One region of the Bariatricus sp. TF06-38A genome, then DNA from elsewhere that is predicted to be linked to it. Evidence: a T-box and tRNA genes for the amino acid it is inferred to sense, from the RefSeq annotation. Region 1 holds a T-box; the other holds one or more tRNA genes.
What was found. A T-box is a leader RNA that pairs with one kind of tRNA and senses whether it is charged. The one in region 1 lies ahead of leuS (leucine--tRNA ligase), so its partner is inferred to be a tRNA-Leu.
Positions count from the first base shown of each region.

Region 1 (7,895 bases):
CAACCGCAACTGCTGTATTCGGCGTTTACTTTAAGCTACAGAGTTTCTTCTTCATGCCGGTATTCGGTCTCAACAATGGGATTACTCCGATCATTGCCTACAATTATGGTGCCGGTCAGAGAAAACGTATGCTCAAGACGATCAAGCTCAGTATGCTGGTTGCCTTCTGCCTCACCTTCATCGGATTCCTCTGCTTTGAAGGAATCCCACAGATACTTTTGGGTATGTTCAATGCATCGGACGAGATGCTCACCATCGGAGTTCCTGCCCTTCGGATCATCGGAATCCACTATCTGATCGCATGGTTCTGTATTGTATCAGGAACAGTATTTCAGGCTCTTGGAAAAGCATTTTTCAGTATGATCGTCTCCATTATGCGTCAGTTATTTGTACTGATTCCTGCCGCATATATCCTTGCAAAGCTTGGCGGTCTTCATGTAGTGTGGTGGTCATTCCCGATTGCGGAGGTCATTTCACTTATGGTATCCTCCTTCTTCCTGGTACGGATCAACCGGACGATCATTTCCAGGGTTCCAGAGGGAAAACTTTAGTAGAACTGTACTCGGATAGTTCCTCTGATAGCGAAAAAGAAGATTTTCACGTATCGATTCAGATCCGCGAAAATCTTCTTTTTATTTTAACTTTATCTTACATAAATCCCTGTATGGATTCGTCCTCGCAAGCCCAATCTCAACCGCTTCACCTGTAAACGGTGCAAACTGGTTCTGCATCACAACAAATGCCTCCCGCATTTCCGCCTGGTTCAGTCTTTTTCCCAGTGTTGTATGCGGGAACCAGGAAAACGGCTGGTATCTGATCTGGATCCGTACCTCCTCCAGATATCTGATCTTTGAGAAAACAGACTCTGACAGCTTTTGCAGATATGCATTTAAAACCGGTGACAAATAAATTGTATGTGGCAGAAACATCCCTACCGAGCACCAGAAAATCTGTCCTTTTTCAAATTCCTGTTCCATTGCCATAAAGCCGGCGATTGCTTTCTCTTCTTCTGCCATATCAAATGCCGACAAGGTAATATGTGGCGGAACCTTTCCGTCAATCATCGCCATATTGCCCGTTCTTTGCGCAATCTGTTCCATATATAACTGGATCTTCTTGTTTGTCCCTTCGTCAAAATAAAGCGATATGAGGTACATGCTATCCTTTCAGTCCCGCTGACTGCCGGATCATATCTTCCACTACAATATCGTAGATCTCGCCGATACTGTTACAATATTCCAGAATCTTCCATGGCTCGTTTGTATGGAAATGAATTTTGATCAGGTCTTCATCTCCTACCGCGATCAGGCAGTTTCCCTCAAAATGTTCGGATATATATTCTGCAATCTCATCTTCATCCAGATCTTCATCTCTTCTGTCAATCAAAAGCTGCGTATCATAACGGTATGCAAACTGATCCTCTTCTACGTCTATACTGTGTACATTTTCCATCTGTTTGTTCCTCCTTACTCAAAGTTCAAGAACAGTATAGCATATTTTTATTTGTTATCAAATGTAATATTTCTGACCATATTCCGGTTGATCAGCTGTATTCCCTTTTTCCCTGCATCCACTTTTGGAATCCGTAAAGGATTACCGGAAAATTGACGGACTTATACTTGAATGATTTACTTTGTCGCAGAATTACGGCAGTGCTCCAATCTTACGAACAAGTTCGTTCGATTGACGGGCGTACGCCTTGAATGGATTACTTTTGTCGCAAATTTACGGCAGTGCACAATCTCACGAACATAGTTCGTTCGATTGACGGGCGTACGCCCTATAAATAACTCAAGCCGAGGTCAAATTCCTGCTAGCAGGATTTGACCTCGGCTTTCCTTATTTGCACTGCCTATTTTTGCACAATGTTTATGATCTTCTTCGGAACGTAGATTTCTTTTACGATATTTCCTGTAAGTTTATCTGCGATTGCTTCTTTTCCGGCAGCGATTGCTTCTTCTTTTGTAGCCTCTACGGAAATCTTGATGACTGCTCTTGTTTTTCCATTGATCTGTACCGGAATTTCGATTTCATCATCTTTCATGGCTTCTGTATCGTATTTTGGCCATCCGGCACGGAATACGCTTTCTTTGTTGCCAAGTTCTTCCCAGATTTCTTCTGCCATATGTGGTGCAAATGGTGCCAGTAATACAGCAAGGGTATCCAGAGTATCTCTGTCTACTCCGCCTTCCTTCTTAGCGATCGCAACCAGTGTATTTGTATGCTCCATGAATGCAGAAATAACGGTATTCAGGCTGAAGCTTTCCAGACGGGTTGTGATATCATAAACCAGTTTATGACGTACTTTGATCATCTCTTTGGTTGGTTTAATATCTTTATCTTTGCTGTCCATAAGCAGGTTCCAGAGTTTCTTAAGGAAACGGTATACACCATCGATTCCTCTGTCATCCCACTCTGCATCCAGTTCCGGTGGTCCTACGAAGAGTTCATACATTCTTAAAGAATCGCATCCATAATCTCTTACAAGATCATCCGGAGACACGACATTTCCTTTTGACTTACTCATCTTGATACCATTCTTACCTGTGATCATTCCCTGGTTGAACAGTTTGACAAACGGCTCATCAAAATCGATCACACCGATATCGCAAAGGAATTTAGTATAGAATCTTGAATACAGAAGGTGAAGTACTGCATGTTCTACACCACCGATATACATATCTACCGGAAGCATTGCATCTGCTTTTTCTCTGGATACAAGTTCTTCGTTGTTGTGATTATCTACATAACGCAGGAAATACCATGAAGATCCAGCCCACTGCGGCATGGTATTTGTCTCACGTTTTGCCGGTTTTCCACAAACAGGACAGGTTGTATTTACCCATTCATCGATTCCCGCAAGTGGAGATTCTCCTGTTCCTGTCGGTTCATAAGATTCTACATCCGGCAGTCTCAGCGGAAGCTGATCCTCCGGTACCGGTACAGCGCCACATTCCGGACAGTGTACAATCGGAATTGGTTCTCCCCAGTATCTCTGACGGGAGAATACCCAGTCACGCAGCTTGTAGTTTACAGTTGCACGTCCGATTCCTCTTTCTTCGATGATATGTGGAGCTTCTTTCTTAAGGACAGAGCTTTCCATGCCATTCCATTCTCCGGAATTGATCATCGTTCCGGAAGCCTCTGTGTAAGCTTCTGTCATATTTTCGATTTCTTTACCGTCTTTTGCAATAACCTGGACGATCGGGATGTTGAACTTGGTTGCAAATTCAAAGTCACGGTCGTCATGAGCCGGTACACACATGATGGCTCCTGTACCATAATCAGCCAGTACATAATCAGAAAGCCAGATCGGTACCTTTGCTCCGTTCAGAGGGTTGATCGCGTAAGTTCCTGTAAATACACCTGTTTTTTCTTTGTCCTGCAGACGGTCTACATTAGACTTCATAGAAGAATCGAAGATATATTTTTCTACTTCTTCTTTGTGTTCCGGTGTTGCAAGCTCTGCTGCAAGCTTATGTTCCGGTGCAAGTACCATGAAGGTTGCTCCATGAAGCGTATCTGGTCTTGTTGTGTATACAGTGATCTTATCTTCTCTTCCTTCAACCGGGAAATCTACTTCTGCACCGTAAGATTTACCGATCCAGTCTGTCTGCATCTTTTTAACTTTTTCCGGCCAGTCAAGCTTATCCAGGTCATTTAACAGACGGTCTGCATATTTTGTGATACGCAGCATCCACTGACGAAGGTTCTTCTTTGTAACTTCAGCACCGCAGCGTTCGCATTTTCCGCCTACAACCTCTTCGTTTGCAAGACCTGTCTTACAAGACGGGCACCAGTTGATCGGGAATTCTTTTTCGTATGCAAGTCCTTCTTTGAACATCTTTACAAAGATCCACTGTGTCCATTTGTAGAAATCAGGATCTGTTGTATTAACTTCCATATCCCAGTCATAAAGCGCTGAGATCTCATTGATCTGACGTTTGATATTCGCGATGTTTGCTGCTGTCGATTTTGCAGGATGAGTTCCCATCTTGATCGCATAGTTTTCAGCCGGAAGGCCGAATGCATCCCATCCCATCGGATGAATAATGTAATATCCCTGAAGCAGTTTGTAACGGCTCCACACATCGGAGATAACATAGCCTCTCCAGTGTCCTACATGAAGACCGTTTCCTGACGGATACGGGAACATGTCCAGACAATAATATTTCTTTTTCGGGTTGCCGTTTTCATCCACTTTCGGATTAACCGGATTCTCAGCCCATTTTTCTTTCCATTTCTTTTCGATTGCCTTATGATTGTAAGGTACTGCCATTTTTCTTTCCTCCTGGTATTGTTTCAGTATGAAAAAAAGTGTCTTAACCTTTTATTTAACAGGAAATTCCATCAGGATTTCCTGTTAAATAAAAATCTTTCGCCTCTTTTGATAAATTCAAAGAGACGAAAGATTAAATTCCGTGGTACCACTCTTCTTCGCCGCATCCCGGTAACATAACTTACGGTGCAGCGCACTTGTGATTCTATAACGGGAATTCCCGCTTCTGCCTATCTGAAAACCGTTCAGCAGAAGAACTCAAAGGCGAGTTCAAAGATTTGATCTGCTGCCTTGCACCGCCCGGCAGTTCTCTGTACAGACTCTAATCTTTTACTGATCCTTATCCTTGTTTTTTTCATATACCTTGTTATTATAAAAATAAATACAAGTTCCGTCAAGAGATTCTTGATTGTTTTTTACGAATTCTTGATTATTTTTACCATTTAAAATTGATTTCCGTTATCTCTCAGCCATTTTCTATATTTTTTATAGTCCGGCATCCACGTCGCCACGACCTTCCAGAATGCAGCGGAATGATTCATTTCTCTACGATGTGCCAGCTCATGCACCACAACATAATCCAGAACTCCCGGCGGCATCAACACCAGCTTCCAGTTGTAATTGAGATTCCCTACGCTGCTGCAGCTTCCCCACCTGGTCTTCTGCTCCCGGATGGAAATACGCCCATAGGTCACACCCATTTTCCGGGCATAGTATCCGGTCCTTGCACCTAATACTTCTCTTGCAAGATTCCGGTAATATTTCTTTTCTGCTTCCGGCATCTCTCTCTTTTCCTGCCGCTTCATTGCATTTTCCTTCTGAAGCTTTACCTTCTGTCGGATCCAGTTCTCTTTTTCCAGAAGAAACCGGTCAATCCACTTTTTCTCACAGGAATAGGGTGCACGGACCGTCACCTTTCCTTCCCGGTCAACTTCGATTCCAATACTGCGCCTGTCTGACCGGATCAGATGATATTCTATGTCCACGACCGGATCACCTCCAGAAAGCGTTCTCCATATTTTTCAAACTTGAACTCTCCCACACCGGAAACTTTCAGCATAGCATTCTTATTTGTCGGTTTTTCGATACACATCTGCACAAGGGTCTTATCGGAAAATACAATATAAGGCGGAACTTTTTCTTCTCTCGCTATCTCTGCCCGCAGAGCGCGCAGGATTTCAAAAGACTCTTCCTGCTCTTTATTCAGAACCAGTCCGGCCGTTTTCTTCACTTTTTTCTTCGGTGTTGTCTTCGCCTCTTTCTCCGGTTCTTTTGCCATCTTCATTGTAAATGTCTCCTGCCCTGCAATCAGTGCTTCCGACTTTTCAGTCAGCTTCACAATCATATAAGAATCCGGCGTGGTCTTCAGATATCCTTCTGCCAGAAGCTGGTTGAATATCTGCCTGAGCTTCCACGATGGCGTCTTAGAAAGTACCCCGTAAGCCGGACTGGCACCCATGCCATACTGCCGGATCTTCGCATTATTTGCTCCATGCACCGTATCCAGAATCACATTAATTCCATAACGCTGATGACTTTCTTTTACACACATGGTAAGTATCCTTGCCTCTGCCGTCATATCCACGGTATCAAACTGCGTCTTACAGTTTGAACAGTTCCCACAGTAATTGCTTCCGTATTCCCCAAAATACCGCAGAATATAATCACGCAGACATTCCTTTGTAAAACAATAATAAGTCATCTTTTTCAAGCGCTCCTGATCCCGCTCTATCACGATCCGGCGCGTCAGTTCATCCAGTTCCTGATTGTCGCGGTTGTTCTCAATGAACATCTGGTTTGTGATCACATCCTGTCCGCTATATAAAAGCAGGCACTCCCCCGGCTCACCGTCTCGGGCGCAGCGTCCCACTTCCTGATAATAGGATTCCAAATTCTTCGGCATATTGTAATGTACGACAAAGCGGACATTGGATTTATCAATTCCCATCCCGAATGCATTCGTCGCCACCATGATCTGTTTCCGGTCATAAATGAAATCATCCTGATTATCACGCCGCTCCCGGTCTGTCAGTCCCGCATGATACCTGGTTACGGAAAACCCATCCATTTCCAGGAGTGCGCAATTTTCCTCCACCTGCTTTCTGGTCAGGCAGTAGACGATCCCGCATTGATCCGGATGCTCCTCAATAAATGCTTTGAGTGCGGCATATTTATTCTTTGGGAACTGTACCGCAAGGAACAGATTCGGTCTGTCGTAACCTGTCATTACTACTTCCGGATCCTCCAGCATCAGGATATCGATCATATCCTCTCTTACTTCTTTCGTCGCTGTTGCAGTAAATGCACTCACAACCGGCCGCTTTGGAAGATACTCTACAAACTCTGTGATCTTTAAATAACTTGGCCGGAAATCCTGTCCCCACTGGGAAACACAGTGTGCTTCATCGACTGCGATCATAGAAATATCCACGCTCATAGCAAAATCCATAAACTCTGCAGTTTCCAGCCGCTCCGGTGCCACATAGATAATCTTATATCTTCCTTCTTTTGCAAAAGCAAGTGCCTTCCGGTACTGCCCCATAGTCAGGGAACTGTTCAGATAGGCTGCATGAACCCCTGCCTGGTTGAGGGATGCCACCTGATCCTTCATAAGAGAAATAAGGGGAGATATCACAAGTGTAATACCTCCCATCATCAGCGCCGGAATCTGAAAACAGATGGACTTTCCGGCTCCCGTTGGCAGTATGCCGAGTACATCCCGGCCGGACAGGATCGCATCGATCAGTTTCTCCTGTCCCGGTCGGAATCCGTCATAGCCAAAAAATTGCTTTAATACTTGAAATTTATCCAAGATATACTACCTCTTCTTCCGGTTTTTCTGCGGATTCCATCTCCAGCATATAAAGAACCGGCTGCTTTGGAACCATCGGACGGTACGCTTCGTACTCGAACTTGACGGTTACTTTTTTCCAGCTTCTCTGTGTAATCTGCGCTGCCCTTCCAAGATTACATGGATATCCATAGAAACGGATATCATCTGCGCAGCAGGTCATGATCTGTCTTCCCGGAATCAGCATATTTGCCGGCATTCCCTTCGGACGGAAAAGCTGTGCAAGGAAGGTGATCTTCTTGTGCTCGTAGCGCTCCGGATGCTCATATGCATCCACATACCAGGTACCAAAGTCCACATCATCAATGAAGATATGGTCTGCTTTCAGATCATATGGCAGATCCTCTTCTGTCTGCGGGATAATATTGCCATCCACGCCTTCAAAGATCAGCTGTGCCTGTGGGTTCTGGATCTTAAGGGCACGTCTGAACGCACTTCGGTCTGTATTTTCCCCACAACGGTTGATGATGATCAACTCAGATTCTGTAAGCTGGTTCATCAGCATATTCCGCATATTCTTCAGGTACATGTCCAGCGTCTCACCGCTAACCGTTGAGTACACACCCTGAATCTCCCAGTTGCGTGGAAAATCTTCATCCAGGATTTCCTGGAGATCCCAGGTTCCATTGTACTCAATGATCACCTGGACCGGATGATAGATCTTCTCACAGTTTTCAAAGAAAGTTTTATTTAACTTTTCTCTTTCTTCTATATTGAAGAGGAACAGTCCGTTCTCATCCAGATATTTTTCCGAGTACTCTTCCT
Region 1 is NZ_JAQFCE010000001.1:313,447-321,341, reverse strand. It holds gene PG418_RS01535 (MATE family efflux transporter) at 1-551, shown strand, start outside; gene PG418_RS01530 (2'-5' RNA ligase family protein) at 633-1,100, opposite strand; gene PG418_RS01525 (fatty acid kinase subunit FakA-related protein) at 1,159-1,452, opposite strand; gene leuS (leucine--tRNA ligase) at 1,853-4,279, opposite strand; T-box leader at 4,398-4,635, opposite strand; gene PG418_RS01515 (M48 family metallopeptidase) at 4,723-5,265, opposite strand; gene recQ (DNA helicase RecQ) at 5,256-7,091, opposite strand; gene PG418_RS01505 (TIGR03943 family putative permease subunit) at 7,084-7,895, opposite strand, start outside.

Region 2 (7,895 bases), on a different contig from region 1:
TATGTATGGCATTGTAGAAAAAAGTGCCTGGAAGTGAACAAAAGATGTAAATTATGTGAAAAGAGAGTAAAGAGGTGGAATGGAATTGACAAAGTAAAAAGCAGACGATAAAATAACATACGTGGAAGGAGGTTTTGAATGAAGAACTGGTTAGATAAAATGGAGCGCAGGTTCGGGCGCTATGCAATTAGAAATCTTACGATGTATCTGCTTGCAGGTTATGCAATCGGATATCTTTTGAGTTTTACGATGCCACAGCTTCTTACCTATTTTACACTGGAACCGGCACTGATTTTGAAAGGGCAGGTGTGGCGACTTCTAAGCTGGGTGATCATCCCACCGAATGACAATATTATTTTTGTTATCTTTATGATGCTGTTATACTATTCCCTTGGTAATACGCTGGAAAGCTACTGGGGGGCATTTCGTTACAATGTTTACATTTTCTCAGGAATATTATTTACAGTTATTGGAGCTTTTATTGTGAATGGACTGATCGGAGGCATTACCGGATTTGGAAGCCTTTACAGTACTTACTATATCAATATGTCCATTTTCCTTGCATGTGCATCCATCATGCCGGATTATCAGCTTTTGCTTTACGGCATTATCCCAATCAAGATGAAGTGGCTTGCAGTTCTGGATGTGGTTCTGCTTGCGGTAGACGCAGTGCAGGGCGGTCTGATCATACGGATCGTGATCATCGCATCGCTTTTGAACTTTATTATTTTCTTTTTCTGCAACCGGAATCTGCGTGGACACAGTCCGAAACAGGCTGCCCGCAGAAAGAAATTCCAGAAGCAGATAAGCCGTCCGCAGAATCAGTATGCAGGCGGTGCAAAGCACAGATGTGCAGTGTGCGGTCGTACGGAACTTGACAATCCGACACTGGAGTTCCGTTATTGTTCAAAGTGTAACGGGAATTATGAATATTGCCAGGACCATCTTTTCACACACGAACATGTGAAGTAGAGTTCTAACATAGAATCAAATTGAATAATAAGAGGAGGAAACAATGAAAAAAACCAAGATTGTTTGTACAATGGGACCAAACACCAACGACAGAGAAATGATGAGAAAGCTGATCCAGAATGGAATGAATGTGGCACGTTTCAATTTCTCACATGGTGATCATGAAGAACAGAAGTTCAGAATGGATATGCTCAAAGAGCTTCGTGAAGAGGAACATACAAACACTGCAATCCTTCTGGATACAAAGGGACCGGAAATTCGTACAGGAATCCTGAAAGATGGAAAGAAGATTACTTTAAAAGAAGGAGAAACCTTCACTCTGACAACAGAAGATATCGTAGGAGATAATAAGAGAGTATCTATCACATATAAGGGACTGGTACAGGATATTTATAAAGGCTGTACCATTCTGATCGACGATGGCCTGATCGGACTTCGTGTAGAGAGCAAGACAGAGACAGAGATTGTCTGTTCTGTAGTAAATGGTGGAGAACTTGGCGAAAGAAAAGGTGTTAACGTACCGAACGTAGCCATTCGTCTTCCGGCTATTACAGAAAAAGATAAGGATGATATCCGTTTCGGTGTAGAGCAGGATATTGACTTTATCGCAGCATCATTTGTAAGAAATGCAGAGTGTGTACTTGAGATCAAGGCATACTTAAAAGAACTCGGCGCTCCGTATATTCCAATCATTGCAAAGGTAGAGAACGCAGAAGGTATTGAGAATATTGATGAGATTATCCGTGCGGCTGATGGTATCATGGTGGCACGTGGAGATCTTGGTGTAGAGATCCCGGCAGAGGAAGTGCCGCATCTCCAGAAAATGATCATCCAGAAATGTAATGACAACTTTAAGACTGTTATTACTGCAACACAGATGCTGGATTCTATGATGCGTAATCCGCGTCCGACAAGAGCAGAAGTGACGGATGTTGCCAATGCGGTATACGACGGAACAGATGCAGTTATGCTTTCCGGAGAGACAGCACAGGGGAAATACCCTCTGGAAGCACTCCAGATGATGGTTCAAATTGTAGAGACGACAGAGGAACATCTGGACTATGATTCCATTCTTGTTAAAGCCGGAGATCATCTGAAGTCAGGTGTGTCCAGTGCAATCGGATATGCTTCTGTACTTGCGGCAGCGAACCTGAATGCAAGATGCATCATCACTCCATCTGTATCCGGTGCAACAACAAGGGTTGTATCCAACCTTCGTCCGAGACAGGAAATCCTTGGAATTACACCGAACGAACGTACCCTTCGCCGGATGTCGATCTACTGGGGCGTAAGAGGATTGAAGTCTCTGGAATTCCATACAACAGATGATATCTGCAGTGGGGCAATTGATCTTGCACAGGCAAAGAAATGCGTGGACAGTGGAGATATTGTTGTCCTGACAGCTGGTATTCCTTCACCGAGCGTACAGCGTGAAAAGGGTTCTGTAAGTAATATGATGCGTATTGCAACCATCGACTAGACGAAAGAGAGATGAACAGAATGAAAAAAGAACCATTCGTAACAAAGACACAGTTAGATGAAATCGTAAAAGAATATCCGACTCCGTTTCATCTTTATGATGAAAAAGGGATTCGTGAAAATGTAAAAGCACTCAAAGAAGCCTTTGCATGGAACAAAGGATATAAAGAATATTTTGCAGTAAAGGCAACTCCAAACCCATATATCCTCAATATTTTAAAAGAATATGGATGCGGATGTGACTGCTCTTCCTATACAGAGCTTTTAATGTCTGAGTCTGTCGGACAGGTTGGAGAAAATATTATGTTTTCTTCCAATGATACACCGGCAGAGGAATTTGCACTTGCTGATAAGCTCGGCGCGATCATCAACCTGGACGATATCACACACATTGATTTTCTGGAAAAGACGATCGGAAAGATTCCGGAGACAATCAGCTGCCGTTATAATCCGGGTGGACTTTTTAAAATTTCCAACAGCATTATGGATAATCCGGGAGATGCCAAATACGGTATGACAACTGAACAGATTTTTGAGGCATTCAAGATCCTGAAGTCCAAAGGCGCAAAAGAGTTCGGTATCCATGCATTCCTTGCAAGTAATACTGTAACTAATGAATATTATCCGACACTTGCACGTACTTTGTTTGAAGTAGCAGTTAAGCTTCAGAAAGAGACCGGTGTACATATCAAGTTCATCAACCTTTCCGGTGGTGTGGGAATTCCTTACAAACCGGATCAGGAACCGAACGATATCAAGGTGATCGGTGAAGGTGTAAGAAAAGTGTACGAAGAGGTTCTTGTTCCGGCTGGAATGGGCGATGTGGCGATTTACACAGAACTTGGCCGTTTTATGCTTGGACCTTATGGATGCCTTGTGACAAAAGCAATCCATGAAAAGCATACGCACAAAGAGTACATCGGTGTAGATGCATGTGCCGCAAACCTGATGCGTCCGGCTATGTATGGTGCCTACCATCACATCACTGTCATGGGAAAAGAAAATGAACCATGCGATCATACTTACGATGTGACTGGTTCTCTGTGCGAGAATAATGATAAATTTGCAATCGACCGTCAGCTTCCGAAGATTGACATGGGAGATCTGCTTGTGATCCATGATACCGGAGCACATGGATTCTCTATGGGATATAATTACAATGGACGTCTTCGTTCCGCAGAAGTTCTTCTGAAAGAGGACGGAGGTACACAGCTGATCCGCAGAGCAGAGACGCCGATGGATTACTTTGCAACTTTCGACTGCTTCCCGGTTTATGAGGAACTTAAGAAGAATACGGAAGAAGCGGATAAGCTTGGAAAATAATTTCAAATAGTTTATTTTGAAAAAATACTTGCGAACCGAAGATAAGTATGATATGATTATTTTCGGTTCGTGATTAAAAAACATGAATTTTATGCCGGCATGTCGGAATGGCAGACGAGGCAGACTCAAAATCTGTTGCGGGTGACCGCGTGCGGGTTCAAGTCCCGCTGCCGGCAGTTGATAATTAACTGGAATTGAATAAAAGATATGAGAAGTACATTGCGATGATTCGTGATGTATTTTTTCGTATATACACAATTGTTGTGGCACATTTCGTGTATCTGTAATTTTGATGAGGATCTTTTTTACCCCTTCATGTATTGAAAATATCAAAAAAAAATGTCATAATGAGATGTTGTATATTTGAACGAATAGATAGAAAAGATAGAAGTAAGTGATGAGACTTACAGAGAGGCAGTTGATTATGAGCAAAATCGTATTGATAGACGGACACAGTATTCTGAACAGGGCGTTTTTCGGACTTCCGGATCTGACAAATGCGGAAGGACTCCATACGAATGCAATATATGGATTCTTAAATATTATGTTCAAGATCCTGGAGGAGGAAAAGCCGGAGTATCTGACCGTTGCATTTGATGTGCATGCGCCGACTTTCCGCCATAAGATGTTTGAGGCGTATAAGGGGACGAGAAAGCCGATGGCAGAAGAACTCAGACAGCAGGTACCGTTGATGAAGGAAGTTTTGCATGCTATGGGAATCCGGACGATCGAGCAGGAAGGGCTGGAGGCAGATGACCTTCTTGGAACGCTGTCCAAAAGATGCGAGAGAATGGGGATGGAAGTGGTCATTATTTCCGGAGACAGAGATCTTCTCCAGCTTGCTACAGACCATGTTGAGATCCGAATTCCGAAGACAAAACGGACCGGAACTGAGATCGAGAATTATTATGCAGTGGACGTAAAAGAAAAATACCAGGTGACACCGACAGAATTTATCGATGTGAAAGCATTGATGGGAGATACTTCAGATAATATCCCAGGGGTGCCGGGAGTCGGAGAAAAGACGGCGACCAAGATTATTGTAGAATACGGATCTATTGAAAATGCCTACAAGCATGCATCCGAACTGAAGCCGCCGAGAGCATCGAAAAATCTGGTGGAATACTGGGATCAGGCACAAATGAGTAAGGTGCTGGCGACAATCGATGTAGACGCGGATTTTGCTTATGAACTGGAAGAGGCGAAGCTTGGAAATCTTTATACAGAGGAAGCTTATGTCTATTTCCAGAGACTGCAGTTCAAGAATCTGCTGAATCGTTTTGATGTGCAGAGTGAGAATTCGATTGAAGATGCATTTGTGATCGCTGTGGGAAAAGAAGAAATTCAGAAAATCTTTGCGGAGGCAGAAAAAGCGCAGACGGTGGGAGCCGTTCTTTACAAAGACACCAGAAATGTACTTCCGCTGTTTGCAGGAAATGCTGAGATAGGTGGAATTGGAATTTCGTTTGGAAAAGAGAAGATCTACTGTATTCCGGCAGGAAATGGATACAGCATGGAGGAACTTCTGGAGGCACTTGTACATGTGGCACAGCATGCCGGACGGTTTGTGGTGTTTGATCTGAAGTCATCCCTGCCTTATCTGAAAGGATTAGAAGGAGCAGCAGAGGAGAAGTGCTTTGACAGTATTGTAGCAGCTTACCTCCTGAATCCGTTGAAAAATGATTATGGATTTGAAGATGTGGCACAGGAGCATCTTGGATTGATGATCGATCCGAAGACAGAACTGGAAAAAATGGTCTGTTATGAAGCCTATGCTGCATTTGCGTCATCGGAAGTTTTGGAAGAAAAGCTGAAAAAAGAGGAAATGTGGAAGCTTTTTACAGAAATAGAGATGCCGCTTGTATTTACTCTGTTCCACATGGAGCAGAATGGGGTGCGTGTAGAAGCAGAAGAACTGAAAAGTTATGGAGAACAGCTTGGCGGAAAAATCGTACAGTTGGAAAAGGAAATTTATGAGCTTGCCGGGGAAGAATTTAATATCAATTCACCAAAGCAGCTGGGCGTGGTCCTTTTTGAACATCTGTCCCTTCCAAATGGAAAGAAGACGAAAACAGGATATTCGACGGCGGCAGACGTACTGGATAAGCTGGCACCGGATTATCCGATCGTGGCAAAAATCCTGGAATATCGTCAGCTTGCCAAGCTGAAATCGACTTATGCAGATGGACTTGCCGTGTTTATTCATGAAGATGATCACCGGATCCATGGAAAATTCAACCAGACAGTCACAGCGACCGGACGTATCAGCAGTACAGAGCCAAACCTGCAGAATATCCCGGCGAGGGTAGAACTTGGACGGCTGATCCGTAAAGTATTTGTGCCGGAAGAGGGGTATGTGTTTGTAGATGCTGATTATTCGCAGATAGAACTGCGTGTGCTGGCACATTGCTCCGGAGATGCAGCACTGATCGAAGCATACCGGGAGGCAAAGGACATTCACCGGATCACAGCTTCTCAGGTGTTTCATACTCCGTTTGATGAAGTGACCGATCTGCAGAGGCGAAATGCAAAAGCAGTCAACTTTGGTATTGTCTATGGGATCAGTTCTTTTGGACTGAGCCAGGATTTAAGTATTACGAGAAAAGAAGCGGCCGAATATATTGACCGTTATTTTGAAACCTATCCGGGCATCAAGAAATTTCTGGATGATGCAGTTGCTCATGCAAAAGAACAGGGATATGTTGTGACCTTATTTGGCAGAAGAAGACCGGTTCCGGAGCTGTCTTCCAGCAATTTTATGCAGAGACAATTCGGGGAACGTGTGGCAATGAATTCTCCGATCCAGGGAACGGCTGCAGATATCATGAAAATCGCAATGATCGCTGTGGACAAAGAGCTTCGCATGAGAAACATGAAATCCAGGCTGGTTCTGCAGGTACACGACGAACTTCTGATCGAGACATGGAAGGAAGAGGAAGAGGAAGTGCGGGAGATCCTGAAAGAAGGCATGATGCATGCGGCAGATCTTTCCGTTCCGCTTGAAATTGACATGCATAGTGGAAAAAATTGGTATGAGGCAAAATAGAAGGAAACAGATATGAGAAAAATAGGAATAACAGGAGGTATTGGTTCCGGGAAGAGCAAAGTACTCGACTTTTTAAGTGTAGTGTGCGGTGCGGTGATCTGCCAGTCAGATCTGGTGGCACATCAGGTACAGCTTCCGGGAGAAAAATGTTATCAGAAGGTCGTGGAGACGTTTGGGAAAGAAATTTTACATCCTGATGGAACGATTGATAGGAAAATTCTTGGCAGAATTGTGTTTGATCAGCCAGAGAAACTGCAAAAGCTTAATGCGATCGTGCATCCGGCGGTCAATGAAAAGATCCGGGAGGAAATGCAGAAGGCGCAGGAAGAGGGAAAAGAGCTTTTTATTCTGGAAGCCGCACTCCTTACGGAACCGGTATATCGTGAGATGTTGGATGAGATCTGGTATATTCATGTGCCACAGGAGATCCGGATGGAGAGACTGAGAAGTTCACGCGGATATTCAGATGAAAAAATGTATGCGGTGTTTGCAAATCAGCCGTCGGAAGAGACATTTACAGCGGTTTCGGATCTTGTGATCGAAAACGGCGGAACCTTTGAAGAAACGGAAAAACAGATAGACTTGGCACTGGGAAGAGGCTAAGAACAGGGAGAAGAAACAAGATGAGATTATGCAGCATTGCCAGTGGCAGCAGCGGAAACTGTATTTATGTGGGGAGCGATCGAACGCATCTGCTTGTAGATACAGGAATCAGCAAAAAACGAATTGAGGAAGGCTTAAAGGAACTTGAAATAAAAGGGAAAGAGCTGGATGGAATCCTGATTACCCATGAACATGCAGATCATATTCAGGGACTTGGTGTATTCAGCAGAAAATATGAGATCCCGATCTATGGAACACCGGGAACGATTCGGGGAATCCGTGATTATAAAAATCTCGGGAAAATGCCGGAAGGACTTTACCATGAAATCCAGGTAGATAAAGAATTTAAGCTGGGTGATATTGACGTGCATCCATTTGCTATTTCCCATGATGCAAATGAACCGAGCGGCTACCGCTTTGAGCAGGATGGAAAGAAGATCGCGGTAGCAACGGATCTTGGAAAATACGATGA
Region 2 is NZ_JAQFCE010000003.1:224,145-232,039, forward strand. It holds gene PG418_RS04910 (DUF1751 domain-containing protein) at 139-972, shown strand; gene pyk (pyruvate kinase) at 1,016-2,452, shown strand; gene PG418_RS04920 (diaminopimelate decarboxylase) at 2,473-3,774, shown strand; tRNA gene PG418_RS04925 (tRNA-Leu) at 3,868-3,950, shown strand; gene polA (DNA polymerase I) at 4,196-6,820, shown strand; gene coaE (dephospho-CoA kinase) at 6,833-7,423, shown strand; gene PG418_RS04940 (MBL fold metallo-hydrolase) at 7,444-7,895, shown strand, end outside.
Region 2: it has a tRNA-Leu gene. The T-box ahead of leuS (leucine--tRNA ligase) is inferred to sense a tRNA for this amino acid. The anticodon was not compared.